3 regions of the Dorea hominis genome follow, and region 1 is predicted to be linked to each of the others. Evidence: predicted binding sites of a transcription regulator. Region 1 holds the regulator's gene; each other region holds the start of a gene.

The links. The regulator HrcA, encoded in region 1, represses chaperone genes, less so after heat shock. The targets are predictions, from matches to a motif close to TGTTAGCACTCNNNNNNNNNGAGTGCTAACA.
Region 2: H8S07_RS01335 (co-chaperone GroES) is a predicted target of HrcA. The motif match lies at 2,248-2,278, and genes of this name have one in related genera.
Region 3: H8S07_RS12410 (Hsp20/alpha crystallin family protein) is a predicted target of HrcA. The motif match lies at 3,313-3,343, and genes of this name have one in related genera.

The regions. Positions count from the first base shown of each region.
Region 1 is NZ_JACOOY010000002.1:81,733-86,900, reverse strand. It holds gene dnaK (molecular chaperone DnaK) at 1-1,087, opposite strand, end outside; gene grpE (nucleotide exchange factor GrpE) at 1,123-1,722, opposite strand; gene hrcA (heat-inducible transcriptional repressor HrcA) at 1,773-2,816, opposite strand; gene H8S07_RS01840 (hypothetical protein) at 2,964-3,257, opposite strand; gene H8S07_RS01835 (response regulator transcription factor) at 3,333-3,950, opposite strand; gene H8S07_RS01830 (ATP-binding protein) at 3,950-5,168, opposite strand, start outside.
Region 2 is NZ_JACOOY010000001.1:259,243-264,410, forward strand. It holds gene H8S07_RS01325 (DUF6106 family protein) at 1-160, opposite strand, end outside; gene groL (chaperonin GroEL) at 255-1,880, opposite strand; gene H8S07_RS01335 (co-chaperone GroES) at 1,928-2,212, opposite strand; gene H8S07_RS01340 (hypothetical protein) at 2,330-2,641, opposite strand; gene codY (GTP-sensing pleiotropic transcriptional regulator CodY) at 2,719-3,501, opposite strand; gene topA (type I DNA topoisomerase) at 3,568-5,168, opposite strand, start outside.
Region 3 is NZ_JACOOY010000018.1:33,415-38,582, reverse strand. It holds gene H8S07_RS12420 (rhodanese-like domain-containing protein) at 1-1,948, opposite strand, end outside; gene H8S07_RS12415 (Hsp20/alpha crystallin family protein) at 2,179-2,640, opposite strand; gene H8S07_RS12410 (Hsp20/alpha crystallin family protein) at 2,738-3,163, opposite strand; gene H8S07_RS12405 (YkgJ family cysteine cluster protein) at 3,547-4,221, shown strand; gene H8S07_RS12400 (NYN domain-containing protein) at 4,253-5,168, shown strand, end outside.

The sequences.
Region 1 (5,168 bases):
GGATGTCGCCTGCGCCTGTATCTCCTGCAAGTTTACCACCCTGAACAGAAGCACCAAGTGCTACACACTCATCTGGGTTCAGAGATTTGCTAGGCTCTTTACCTGTCAGACGTTTTACTTCTTCCTGTACAGCCGGGATACGTGTAGATCCACCAACCAGCAGTACCTGACCAAGCTCAGAAGCTGTGATACCAGCATCAGATAATGCTCTCTGAACCGGCTCAGATGTCTTCATCACAAGGTCGTGTGTCAGTTCATCAAATTTAGCTCTTGTGAGGTTCATATCAAAATGTTTCGGTCCCTCTGCTGTAGCTGTAATGAATGGCAGGTTGATATTTGTGGTTGTTGCAGAAGAAAGTTCTTTCTTCGCTTTCTCAGCTGCTTCTTTTAATCTCTGCAGTGCCATCTTATCTGTAGATAAGTCTACACCTTCCTGTTTCTTGAATTCGGCGATCATGTAATCTGTAATCTTCTGGTCAAAGTCATCTCCACCAAGTCTGTTGTTACCTGCTGTAGATAATACCTCGATAACACCATCACCAATCTCGATTACGGATACATCGAATGTACCACCACCAAGGTCATATACCATAATCTTCTGTTCATTCTCATTGTCAAGTCCGTAAGCAAGTGCTGCTGCCGTAGGCTCGTTGATGATACGTTTTACATCAAGTCCTGCGATCTTACCGGCATCTTTTGTAGCCTGACGCTGAGCATCGTTGAAGTAAGCAGGTACTGTGATAACAGCTTCTGTTACTTTTTCTCCAAGATATCCTTCTGCATCTGCTTTTAATTTCTGAAGGATCATTGCTGAAATCTCCTGCGGAGAATATTTCTTCTCATCTACAGTTACTTTATAATCAGATCCCATCTCTCTCTTGATAGAAGAGATTGTTCTCTCTGCGTTTGTAACTGCCTGACGTTTTGCAGGTTCACCTACAAGACGCTCTCCTGTTTTTGTAAATGCTACTACTGACGGTGTAGTTCTTGCACCTTCTGTGTTAGCGATAACTGTTGGCTGTCCACCTTCCATTACGGCTACACAGCTGTTTGTTGTACCTAAGTCAATACCAATGATTTTACCCATAATAATTGTCCTCCTGTTCTATTTCTAAATAAATTCTAATTTGCTACTTTTACCATACTGTGTCTCACTACAGAGTCACGATACATATAACCTTTTTGGAATTCTTCGGCAATGATATTCTCACCGAGATTCTCATCTTCCACATGCATAACCGCATTATGAAGATTCGGGTCAAATTCCTGACCTACCGCTTCGATAGGTTTCACCTCGATTCCTTCCAGTGTTGTCATCAGTTGTTTGTAAACCTTCTCCATTCCCTGGATAAATGGATCCTCTTTGTCTTCTTCCTTCACTGCATCCAGACCTCTTTCGAAATTGTCTACAACCGGAAGAATCTTCTCTATGATATCTTTCGCACCAACTTCGTACATTTGGGATTTCTCCTTCTCTGTACGTTTGCGGAAGTTATCAAACTCTGCCATCTGACGAGTGAGTCTGTCAGTCAGTTCCTCAATCTTCTCGTCTTTTTTATCTTTCTTATCCTTCTTGCCAAATAACTTCTTGCCGGATTTCTTCTCTTCTGTATCGGATTCTTTGCTGTCCTCTGTCTCTGCTTCCTTCGCTTCGTCTTCGGCTGCCTCTTCTTTAGTGGCTTCAGCTGTCTTCTTTGCTTCCTCCACAGCTTCCTTTACCATCTCTTCCTGGCTCTTTTCTTTGTTATCTTCCAAGGGTACTTCCACCTTTCTTATTCATTCTTATGAAACATCTGATCCAGTTCTGTCTGGAGACGCTTCATAGATTTTAAAACATGCTCATAATCCATCCGCTTCGGTCCGATAATGCCTATCGTTCCCTTCATGCCCTCGCCTAATTCATAGGTTGCGGTCACGACACTGCAGTCCTTCATGTTCTGTACCGGTGCTTCATCACCGATATAAACCTGAATTCCTGTATTCTCTTCATGAGAAAGTGTCTGGGTTACAAGCTCTGTAAGCTGTTGTTTTTCTTCAAATGCACTGATGATATCCTGAGCGCTCTGCTTATCGCTGAGCTCCGGATATTTGAAAATGTTCGTCGCACCACTTGTATAGATCTGCATATCTTCATCGACCTGTATCGTATCTGCGACTGCATCCAGTACGTTGCCAATCACCACGCTGTGAATACCTGCCTGCTCTTTGAGTCTTGCGATCAGTCCTAAATTGATCTCCTCAATGGACATACCATTGAGTGTTGTATTCAAAAGCATATTCAGCTTCAGCAGGTTCTCATTGCTGAGCGGTTCTTCCAGATGAATGAGCTTGTTCTTTATCACATTGCCGCCGAGAACAATTACCGCGATCACCTGTTCTTCATCCACCATAGACAACTGGAGGAACTTGATCTTATTGGAATTGTTCATCGGAGTGGAAACCATCGTTGCGTAATTCGTATTGTTCGCTAAAACTTTGGCTGCCTGTTTCAGAAGCTGATCCATCTTATCTGCTTTCTGAAGCATCTGATCCTGCATATCATTCAGTTCCTGCTCCTTCTCCTGCATCAGCATATCTACATATAATCTGTAGCCTTTATCCGAAGGAATACGACCTGCCGATGTATGTGGCTGTATGATATAACCAAGTTCTTCCAGATCCGCCATCTCATTACGGATCGTTGCTGAACTTAAATTCAAATCCGTATATTTGGAAATGGTTCTCGATCCGACCGGCTCGCCACTCTCTAGATAAGTCTGTATAATCGCATGTAAAATCTTAAGCTTACGATCACTCAGTCCATGTTCTTCTAACATCAGCTCTCCTCCTTTCGGATTTTTCTTTGTTAGCACTCATTAAAAAGGAGTGCTAACATCTTTCGACTATTAATGTAGCACTCCTTTTTCTGTTTGTCAACAGTATTTATTATTTTTTTAGATTCTTTTCAAACGCTTTAAAACAGTCTAGCTCAGTTCTACTTTTGCAGCCTCTTCCGGTTTGAAATCATTTGCCAGATCATAGATATTATGTCCTGTAGACTCACTTAATACACGTCCCTCTAATGAATAGCAGCGGATAAATCTTTTACCATCTACACTTGACCAGTGTTCTACATCCCAGCTCATGTATCCGTCTTCATCAGATTTCTTCTCTTTCAGATAAAGATCTACCTGACGGCCGTCTTTCATAAGCTGAACCAGTCCGTCTGTTCCATTTACTTCTACTTCTGCTTTGTTTACTGTGTCAAAAATTTTCATTTTGCATTCCTCCTGCGTGGTTATATATTTCCTCTATTATAGCCTTTTTCTATGTAAAACACAACCGAACATCCCCTATCCTTCAAACATTTTCCGCAGATCTCTTCTTTTCTCCACCTCAAGTTTTGAAAATATACGGGTAATTACATTTTTCACATAACCATAAGAATAATGATATTCCGCCGCAATCTCCCGGTTGTCCATCCCTTTTGCAATTGCCTGCGCAATCTTCCACTCGATTGGGCTTAACACTTCCTGCATCTTTTTATACGTTTCATTCTCCTTTATTTCTTCCGTTCGTTCTTCTCTGGCCCGTCCTTCTTCATATTGTAAATGGCGTTCCACTCTTGCAAGCAGTACTTCTTTCACAAATGGTTTCACAATATAATCTACCGCGCCGGATTTTAATCCGCGCACTTCATAATCTGCATCGGAAAATCCGGTCAGGAAAATAATCGGCACACTGCCTGCCGCCGGAATCTTCTTCATCTCATTTAGTGTCTCATATCCATCCATTCCAGGCATAGCAATATCCAGAAGGATCAGATCCGGGATCACGCCTTTTTCCAGAAGTGCAATCGCCTGGCTCCCGGCTTTGGCTACACTGACACTGTAAAATTCTGACAGAATCTCTTCTGCTGTCTTTAATAAAATCAGATCGTCATCCACGACCAATACATGTTTTTTCTCCATCAGTGTTCCTCCTTCCACTTTCTGAAAATACTCTCTGCTTCTTCAAAATCCAGCTCGCGGATTTTCTGTCCGATCTGTTCCAACAGCTTTCTTCTCTCCGGATCATTTTCTGTGTCCAGCAGCTTTTGATTCCAGGTGGAAGCTTCCTTCCCCTGATAACGCATCAATGCTTCCCGTAATGCTTTTTCATAGGTTTCTTTCAGATTTATATCTGCTATGGTACTTTCTGCTTCTTCGTTTTCTCTCTGCGGTATGAGCTGCACTATTTCTTTCCGGAACTGTCTGGCTCCTTTTACCGTTCTCTCCCATTCCAGATAAAGAAGCGGCATTGCATATTTGAAATAATCCGCATCCATTTCTTTGCCATGCACTTCCATCGCCTGTGCCAGCTCTGAGAGTTCTCCTGCGCCAATTGCTTTTGCATTGCTTTTCAATGTATGCATTTCACCGGTCAGTGCCATCAGGATCTCAGTCCTTTTCTTTTCTGTATCTGCATATTTCAGTGCTTTTTCCATTTTCTCCATCTGCCTGCGATTCGGTTCATAATAATCTGTAAAAAATTCTATCAATTTTGCATATTGATATATATTTCCATCCAGTAAATGTAGTCCTTTTTCCATCTGGATCTCACAGACTTGCAGCTGTGCTTTCAGCCGGTTGTAATCTTTTCCTGATATTTTCCATTCTTTTCGGCTGCTTTTTGTAACCAGTATATCCGGCAGATAAGCCAGAAGCAGCTCTTCCATTCTCTCCCAGCGAATCGGTTTTGATAAATAAGCGGCAAATCCTTCTTTTTCAAATATCTGCTGGATTCCACTTGTAACATCTGCCGTCAGTGCGATCACCGGAACACGGATTTCCATCTCCTTCATACGCCGAAATGTTTCCAGCCCATCCATTTCCGGCATCATATAATCAAGAAATATCATATGATAATTTCCTTTTCTGACTTTCTCGATACATTCCGAGCCACTCACTGCTGTATCTGTGCGGATCTTGGTATGTTTTAACAGTGAACAGATCACTCGCAGGTTCTCTTCCCTGTCATCCACAATAAGAACCTTTGCATCCGGTGCAACAAAAGTGCCCGCATGCTTTTCTTCTATTTCTTTCCTTGGATGCCATTCTCCGGATTTTTGTTTTCCTGCCTCTTCCAGAGGAAATGTTACCGTAAATCTGCTCCCTGTCCTGACTTCACTTTGTACTTCAACCTTTCCA
Region 2 (5,168 bases), on a different contig from region 1:
TATCCATTACAAGTAATATAACTGTAAGCACTATAAAAAAAAGACAATGTACGACACCATATACACTCAGTAAAGTCGCTGCAAGCACCATTCCTTCCAGAAACCACTGACCTTTGCTTTTCTTCCTTTTAATAAGCTGTTCTGTACATATGTCATTCATGTCTTACATCCTCCGCTTTTCTCAATGTGTCTATTGTAGCACAAAAACAAGAAAAAAGAAAACTCCCCATACAGGGAGTTTTCTTAACTTTTTCTTACATCATGCCCATTCCGGCACCTGCACCTGCAGGCATAGCCGGTGTCTCTTCTTTGATATTAGCAACAACGGACTCTGTTGTCAGCAGTGTAGATGCAACACTTGTTGCATTCTGCAGAGCACTTCTTGTTACCTTAGCCGGATCAAGGATACCATGTTCAACCATGTCTACATATTCCTCAGCTAATGCATCAAATCCGATTCCTGGTTCTGACTCATATACTTTATTAATGATTACTGCGCCTTCCAGTCCTGCATTTGCAGCGATGCGAAGCAGTGGAGCTTCCAGAGCTTTCAGTACAACATTCGCACCTGTCTTCTCATCACCATCCAAATCAGCAACGATCTTGGCAACTTCTTTTGCACAGTGAATATAAGCAGATCCGCCACCTGCAATGATTCCTTCTTCTACGGCTGCTCTTGTTGCTGCAAGTGCATCTTCCATACGAAGTTTTGCTTCTTTCATCTCAGTCTCAGTTGCAGCACCTACACGGATAACTGCTACACCGCCTGCAAGTTTTGCAAGTCTCTCCTGCAGTTTCTCTCTGTCGAAATCAGATGTTGTCTCTTCAATCTGTGCTTTAATCTGTGCTACACGGTCTGCGATTGCCTGTTTGTCTCCGCATCCGTCAACGATAACTGTATTTTCTTTCTGAACTTTTACAGATTTTGCACGTCCAAGCTGATCCAGTGTTGTATCTTTCAACTCCATACCGAGTTCTTCTGAAATTACCTGACCGCCTGTCAGAATTGCAAGATCCTTTAACATCTCTTTTCTTCTGTCACCATATCCAGGCGCTTTAACACCTACTACATTGAATGTTCCACGCAGTTTGTTTACGATCAGTGTTGTAAGAGCCTCACCTTCAATATCTTCTGCAACGATCAGGAGTCTTGCTCCGGACTGTACGATCTGCTCCAGAACTGGCAGGATCTCCTGAATGTTAGAAATCTTCTTGTCTGTGATCAAAATATATGGATCATCCAGATTTGCTTCCATCTTATCCATATCTGTAGCCATATATGCAGATACATATCCACGGTCAAACTGCATACCTTCTACAAGGTCAAGTTCTGTCTTCATAGTCTTGGATTCTTCAATTGTGATAACCCCGTCATTGGAAACTTTTTCCATTGCATCTGCAACCATCTTTCCAACTTCTTCATCACTTGCAGAAATAGCTGCAACTTTTGCGATCTGATCTTTGTCTTTTACTTTGCTGGACATTTTAGCGATCGTCTCAACTGCTTTGTCTGTTGCTTTCTTCATTCCTTTTCTAAGGATGATCGGGTTTGCTCCTGCTGCCAGGTTCTTCATTCCTTCATGTACCATTGCCTGTGCAAGTACTGTAGCTGTTGTTGTACCATCTCCGGCAACATCATTTGTCTTAGATGCAACTTCTTTGATAAGCTGTGCACCCATATTCTCAAATGCATCTTCTAATTCAATTTCTTTTGCAATTGTAACACCATCATTAGTAATAAGCGGTGCTCCGAAAGATTTGTCAAGAACTACGTTACGTCCTTTTGGTCCTAACGTAACTCTGACTGTATCAGCCAGCTTATTAACTCCTTCTTCTAATGCTGCTCTTGCTTCTGCGCCATATTTAATTTCCTTTGCCATGATCAAATGCCTCCTATAATCTTTGTTTCTCTTCTTACATCTACATCTTACTCACAAATTGCAAGGATATCGTCCTGTTTTACGATAATATACTCTTCATCATCAAGCTCTACAGATGTTCCTGCGTATTTAGAATAAATAACTTTCTGTCCTACAGTGACATTCATCTTCACTTCTTTTCCGTCAACTGTTCCACCAGGTCCTACAGCAACGATCTCTGCCTGCTGTGGTTTTTCTTTAGACTGTCCAGGAATTACGATTCCTGATTTTGTTGTCTCTTCTGCAACCAACTGTTTTAATACAACCCTGTCTCCTAATGGTACTAATTTCATATTTATTCCTCCTTAAATGATATACTTATTTATTTTGTTAGCACTCACAAAAAGAGAGTGCTAAGAAACTCTAGATATAAAATAGCACTCTCTTAATATTTTGTCAACCGCCTTTGTTTAGTTTACAGTATTTTTATAAAATCCATTTTCCACATGGAAAACAAGTACTTTTCCTCTCTTATCCCAGTACCGTTCGACAATCTTTCCTCTGCATTTGACCTCTTCTTCCTCATCCGTCATCGTGCACTCATAGATACTGTCCAAAGAAAATTCTGACAGTTCCGTCTTCCCCGTTAACAGATATATGCATTCCTCTTCTTCATTATACTTAATCATCTTACACAGATAGATATTATCGTTAAAATATCCCCCGTCAAGAATCGTTTTTATCATCTCGAGTTTCACCGTATCGTCCTGAAATTTTTCCATTATATCCTCCAGTAAAATTCATCTCATCTTCAATCAAAGAAAAGGGTACCAGTCTCCCGATACCCTTATACTTCATCTTAATTGTTGCGCTCTGCTTTGATCTTATCCAGTTCCGTAAATACATAATCATTCACAACTTTGATATAAGTTCCCTTCATACCGGAAGATCTGGATTCAATAACTCCGGCACTCTCAAACTTGCGAAGCGCATTCACGATCACAGAACGGGTGATTCCTACACGGTCTGCAATCTTGCTTGCAACCAGGATTCCTTCTGTACCATCCAGTTCATCAAAAATATGAATGATCGCTTCCAGTTCAGAATAAGAAAGTGTGCTGATGGCTGACTGTACAATGTGTTCTTTTCTTGTTTCCTCCGCACTTTCTTCATTTACAGAACGAAGCATCTCAAGACCAACAACTGTTGTTCCATATTCACTTAAAATGATATCATCAATCTCATATACTTCGTCTTTCTTATAGATGAATAATGTGCCGAGTCTCTCTCCTGCGATATCGATTGGAGTTATAATAGCCTGATAACCTTTTGAGGCTTCTTCCGAAAATCCAAGAGTCTCAAGATTCACATTTTCCTTTGTCGAAAGAATGCTGAGCAGACGTTCATTTAACATATCATCAATATGTCTGCCTACTTCCTTCTGGATCAGTTCTTCTATATACGGAACACCTGTACATTTGCTTCCTCCGAGAACTTTTCCTTTTTTGCTGACCACCAGTACATTCGATGACAGAATCTCTGTCAGAACTTCACAAATATCATTAAAGACCACTTTACTTGAATTATTGTTGTGAAGTAACTTGTTGATTTTTCTAGTTTTGTCTAATAATTGTACACTCATTTGCACTCCTCCATCCTATGAAGTTATATTATCATACAATTCACTATAATTCAACGAATATTATTGTTATTTATCAGAATTTTCCTTATTTTCTACATATCCGCACTGAGCGTCACTACAACAGATCTTATTTCCCTTTTCGACCATATAATTTCCACATCTCGGACACTTTTTCTGAACCGGTTTCTGCCATGACATAAATTCACAGTCCGGATTGTCTTCACATCCGTAATATTTTCTGCCTTTCTTTGTCTTACGGAGCACAACATCTTTTCCACACAGAGGGCAGGAAACACCGATTTTTTCCAGATAAGGCTTTGTATTTCTACACTCCGGGAATCCTGGACATGCGAGGAATTTTCCGTGTGGACCGTATTTGATGACCATGTTGCGTCCGCACTGTTCACAGACAACGTCAGTCACTTCATCTTCGATCTTGACTGTCTCTAATTCTTTCTGTGCCTTTTCCACTGCGGCTTCAATATCCGGATAGAAGTTCTCGATAATCGTCTTCCATTTTACCTTGCCTTCTGCCACACCATCAAGCAGGCTTTCCATGTTGGCTGTAAAATTCACATCTACAATACTTGGGAAGGACTGTAACATGATATTATCTACAACTTCTCCCAGTTCTGTCAGATACAGATTCTTGTTCTCTTTTGCAACATATCTTCTGGCAATAATCGTTGAAATTGTCGGTGCATACGTGCTTGGACGTCCAATGCCCAGTTCTTCCAGAGCTTTTACAAGTGTTGCTTCTGTATAATGTGCCGGTGGCTGTGTAAAGTGCTGCTTCGTATCAAAACTTTCTTTTGTGAGCTTTGAATCCATATCCAGTCCTTTCATCAATACAGATTTTTCTTCTTTCTCTTCTCCTGCTTCTGTATAAACCAGTCTGAATCCCTGGAATACAATCTTGGAAGCAGCTACTGTAAAACGATATTTTCCTGCACTGATCTTCACAGATGTTGTCTCATATTTTGCCGGTTGCATTCTGCTGGCAAGGAAACGCTTCCAGATAAGCTGATACAAACGGAACTGATCTCTTGTCAGAGATTCTTTGATTGCCGCCGGTGTTCTTGCCGGATCTGTCGGACGGATCGCCTCATGCGCATCCTGGATGATCTTGCCGCCTGTCTTTGCTTTTGTTTCTCCAACTGCAACATACTCTTCTCCGTACTGTTCTCCGATATAAGCACGTACATTTGCATCTGCTTCATCTGAAATACGAGTAGAATCGGTACGCAGATACGTGATCAGACCGACGGTTCCATTTCCTTTGATATCGACACCTTCATACAACTGCTGTGCGATCTGCATCGTTTTTCCTGTAGCAAAATTCAATGCTTTGGATGCTTCCTGCTGTAATGTACTGGTTGTAAATGGAACCGGTGCTTTCTTTGTACGTTCCCCTTTTTTAATCTCAGCGACTTCATAAGATGCACCTTCTAATTCTTTTAAGATCTTATCCAGTTCCTCTTTGGATGAAATCGTCATCTTTTTCTTATCTGTTCCGTAAAACTTGGCATTCAGGAGTTTTCTCTCGCCTTTGACTTTCAGATTCGCATCCAGGCTCCAGTATTCTTCCGGAATAAATGCATTGATCTCTTCTTCACGGTCAGCAATGATACGAAGTGCTACAGACTGTACGCGTCCCGCACTTAAAC
Region 3 (5,168 bases), on a different contig from region 1:
TAGAAGGTTTGATGTGTCCTGTTGCGTAAGATGCAACGTCACGCAGATCGAATACTACGAATGGAGTTTTTCCATCGTCAATATTAGCTTTTAACTGATTAACAGTCATACCGTGAGTAAAATCTGTTTTACTCTTGTCAGATGTGTAAGATTTAACACAGTAATTGTCATAATCCCATCCACCGGCATCTTTTTTCATTCCACCCGTTAATGTGAAAATATTTTTGTTGCTAATACCAGCTTTGATCATAATCTCAGTAGCTGCCTGTGCATAGCGGCTTCCGGAATTGCATACAACTGCATATTTTGTACCTGCAGGATCATTTTTGATTGCAGCTTCAATATTCTTTGTAGCAGATGCCACATCAGTACCTGATACAGCACCGTCAACGTCAGCAGAAACAGCACCGGCAATATGAGATTCAGCATATTTAGCAGCCTGACGTACATCTAAGATTTTGTATTCCTGTTTTCCGTCGATGTCAGCTTTTAAGTCTTCTTTTGAAACATAGTTGTATGGAGCTTTGTATCCATCAACAGCGATTGTAATTGTTACAACAGTACCTGCTTTTGGAAGGTTAGCGGAGTTTCCAATCGTAGTTCCACCCATTGCAACATCTTCACTTGCACAGATACCTGCATAACAGCTTGATGTACAGATTTCGCATCCGGATGGGATTGCTTTCTGAACAGCACCACTGTTAGCGTATACAATAGTTCCTGTATATGCTGACTTGTCAGCATTTTTAATAGTATCCTGCATTGCTACAGCATCATGTCCTGCCCAGGAAACGCTGATATTCAGTTTAGAATAATTAGCGTTTGTTCCTTTTTTGTCTTTTACGGCGGCAATAGATTCACCATTCGCTAATACAGTTTTTGAATTTGTATTCCATGCAGTTGCTCCGAGAGAATCCAGTGCATTTGCCAGATCAATACGGTCATTCAGACCTGTGAAGATCGGATTGCCTCCGGAAGCTCCAAGATTAGCAGTCACGAGATAATGCATAGTTGGTTTTTTAAATGCAGAAGCATTTAAGATACCTTTTAAAGTAACAGTTCCGGCTTCTGTATCAACTTTAACCGGCTCAGTTACAGTGATAAGGCATGTAGCTTTTTTGCTTCCACCTTTTTCAGTTGCTGTGATTGTAGCCTGTCCTGCTGCGATACCTTTTACAACACCTTTGGAAGTTACAGTAGCAACTTTTGTATTGCTTGATTTCCATGTAACACCCTGATTGTAGAATCCAGTAGCACCTTTTACAGTAGCTTTTAAAGTAGTTGTCTTTCCGGAAGCTACTGTCTTGGAAGTTGTGTTCAGCTTAACAGAAGAAGCTTTCAGATCTTTTACTGTGATCTTGATTGTAGATTTTACTTTCTTGTTCGTCTTGGAAGTAGCAGTGATCTTTACAGTACCTTTTTTCTTACCGGTAACAGTGCCTTTAGAAGATACAGTAGCAATTTTCTTATTGCTTGATTTGTAGGTTACAGATTTGCTTGCATTAGAAGGTTTTACAGATTTAACAGAAACCTTCACTTTACCCTTGATATCTACTGTTTTAGAAGTGGCTTTGAGGGTAATCTTTGTTGGCTTTCCTTTTACTGTGATCTTGATTGTAGATTTTACTTTCTTGTTCGTCTTGGAAGTAGCAGTGATTTTTACAGTACCTTTTTTCTTACCAGTAACAATGCCTTTAGAAGATACAGTAGCAATTTTCTTATTGCTTGATTTGTAGGTTACAGATTTGCTTGCATTAGAAGGTTTTACAGATTTCACGGAAACCTTCACTTTACCCTTGATATCTACCGTTTTGGAAGTAGCTTTAAGGGTAATCTTTGTAGGCTTTTTGGAAGCCGCCTCACTGTTCATGCCTGTAGAAGCTGCCATAGTAAGAACTACAGCAAGTGAGAGCATAAACAGGGAGATTTTTTTGATTGTTGTTTTCATAATAACAACTCCTCCTTGTCTTACCGTTAAAAACGGACACTTTGTATCTATTTAAGTATAGTTTCATATATAAATATAAGCAAATTGATAATATCTATAAAATGACTAAATAATAGATAATATCTATAAGATGAAAAATAGCCTAAATCCCAGTAAAATTGTGGGCTTTAGGCTATTTGTTAAATAAATTATTTATTAGCTTAAATAGAAGAAAAAGCAAGAATTTGACATTATCCTTCAATAGCAATCTGTTTCTTATTTTCTACGGCAGGTTTGGCTTCTTTTTTCGGAATGGTCAGTTTCAAAATGCCATGTTTGAAGCTTGCTTTAATATCTTCTTCAGTTACATCCTTGCCAACATAGAAACTTCTCTGGCAGGAACCGGCATAACGTTCACGACGGATATAATGTCCGGTTTCTTTTTCTTTCTTATCCTGATCCAGTCCTTTTGCGGCACTAATCGTCAAATAACCATCGTTTAACTCAATGGTAAGCTCATCTTTCTTAAATCCAGGAAGGTCAATATCGAGAACATAACTGCCTTTTCTCTCGCGGATATCGGTCTTCATTAAGTTGTGAGCTCTGTGTCCGTAAAGTTTCTTCTCCATACGATGTTCATCTTTGTCATTATAAAATGGGAATCTGAAAAAATCATCAAATAAATTATCATTAAAAATACTAGGCATCATCATAAGTCATTCCTCCTTGAATCTCTATCTATATTATGTGCTACCAGAGCTTTTCACTCCGGCTATGAGCAACTTGTCGACTATAAGTTTAATTATAAGATTATCCTTCGATGGCAATCTGTTTTTTGCTTTCCACAGCAGGTTTAGCTTCTTTTTTCGGAATGGTCATCTTCAAAGTGCCATCTTCGAAACTTGCCTTAATATCATCTTCTGTGACATCTTTGCCAACATAGAAACTTCTCTGGCAAGAACCGCTGTAACGTTCACGACGAATATAATGTCCATCTTTATCTTTCTCATCGTTGTTCGTATCTGTGCTTGCGCTGATTGTCAGATAACCATCATTCAGTTCAGCCTTTACATTATCTTTCTGTACGCCCGGCATACTCATCGTCAGTTCGTAATCCTTTTCGTTTTCCTTAACATCTGTGTTCATAAGGCTTGTGTCACTATAACCCCATGCATTCCAATCATCATCAAAGAAATCGTCCAATAAGTTCTCTCCAAAAATACTAGGTAACATCATAAGTCATATCTCCTTTCAAAAGACATTCATAAAATATAATTAAGCACTGTCGGAGAATCCGATGTGTTGTTGTCTTATAGGAACATCTGGAATCAAGATCCTTTCTTTTTATCTCTTCTCCTTTGTTCTAACTGTACTATAACATCTATTATTAGCACTGTCAAGAGGTGAGTGCTAATTTCTGGAATTTTTTTATTAACTGAAAAACAAACTTCTATTATGTGGCATATTTTTCTGCAAAGTAAAACAAGGGGTGGCATTTAGTCTTACAATCGTTTATCCTATAAGAAGTACAGTGCTTTCATGTTCTATTACACAGATATAATGTAAAACGTAAGATTCCGACAGACAAAAGAAAGCGAAAACATATAGGGGATAAGAAAATGATAAGAAACATAGATATGAAAGAAATCTCGGATGGTAATTTATATACGGCAAATGACATGGTAAAAGCAGATTGTCAGGACTGCAAAGGCTGTTCTGCGTGCTGCCGTGGTATGGGTGATTCCATTGTGCTAGATCCTTATGATGTTTGGCAGATGAGTGCCGGGCTGGGTGAGACATTTGAAGAATTAATGAAAGGAAAGATCGCGCTCGGAGTTGTGGATGGCATGATCCTGCCGCATCTTGACATGGATGACGGGACGTTAGGCTGTCCATTCTTAAATGAAGCTGGCAGATGCAAGATTCATGCATTCCGTCCGGGAATCTGCAGGTTATTTCCGCTTGGACGATTTTATGAAGAAGATGGATTTAAGTATTTTCTGCAGATCCATGAATGTCAGAAGAAAGACCGAACGAAGATTAAGGTGAAAAAATGGCTTGGCATTGCAAATCTCAAAGCATATGAGAACTATATTACTTCCTGGCATGCATTTTTGAAAAACTGTGAGACGGCGCTTGCAGATTTGAGTGCGGAAGAAGCAAAGATTTTGCAGGTTTTCATTTTGCGGACATTCTATCAGACACCATATCAGGCAGAACTTGCCGCTGGGGATGCATTTTACAGTGAATATGAAAAACGCAGGGAACTGGTACGGAAGAAGCTGGATTTATAATACAGAAAGTGAAGAAACAGGTGTAGGAAATATGAGAAATATTACAATCGGAATACTGGCGCATGTTGATGCAGGAAAGACAACACTTTCGGAAAGTATTTTGTATTTGAGTGGCAAATTAAGAACGTTGGGAAGAGTGGATCATAAAGATGCATTTCTGGATACGCATGAACTGGAGCGGAGCAGAGGAATTACGATATTTTCCAAACAGGCGGTATTTCCGCTTGATCCGTGGCAGGTGACTTTGCTGGATACACCGGGACATGTGGATTTTTCGGCGGAGATGGAGCGTACTTTGCAGGTCCTCGATTATGCGATTCTTGTGATCAACGGAGCAGACGGAATCCAGGGACATACAAGGACACTCTGGGGCCTCCTGAAACGCTACAATGTACCGGTATTTTTATTTGTAAATAAGATGGATCAGGAAGGAACAGACAGGAAACACCTGCTGGAAGAACTGAAAAATGGACTGGACGACCAGATTATGGCATTTGATGTAGAGAAAGATACTTCTTTCTATGAAAATGCAGCAATGGGAGATGAACGGGCGCTGGAAGAATACCTGGAGGCAGAGAAACTTACGGAAGAGACAATTGCTGGACTGATCATGGAAAGAAAGGTATTTCCGTGTTATTTTGGATCTGCGCTTAAAGTCGAAGGTGTACAGCAATTGCTGGACGGGCTGGCAGAGTATATGGAAACGAATGCAGATGAACCGGCAGATTTTGGCGCGCGTGTGTACAAGATTTCAAGAGATGATAAAGGGAATCGTCTGACACATATGAAAGTGACATCCGGGAAACTGAAAGTCAAAGAAGTTCTGGAAAATCATCCGGAAGATGGTGAACACTGGGAAGAGAAGGTGAACCAGATCCGCATTTATTCAGGGGATAAGTTTGAGGCAGTTCCGGAAGTTTCGGCTGGAACAATTTGTGCAGTGACAG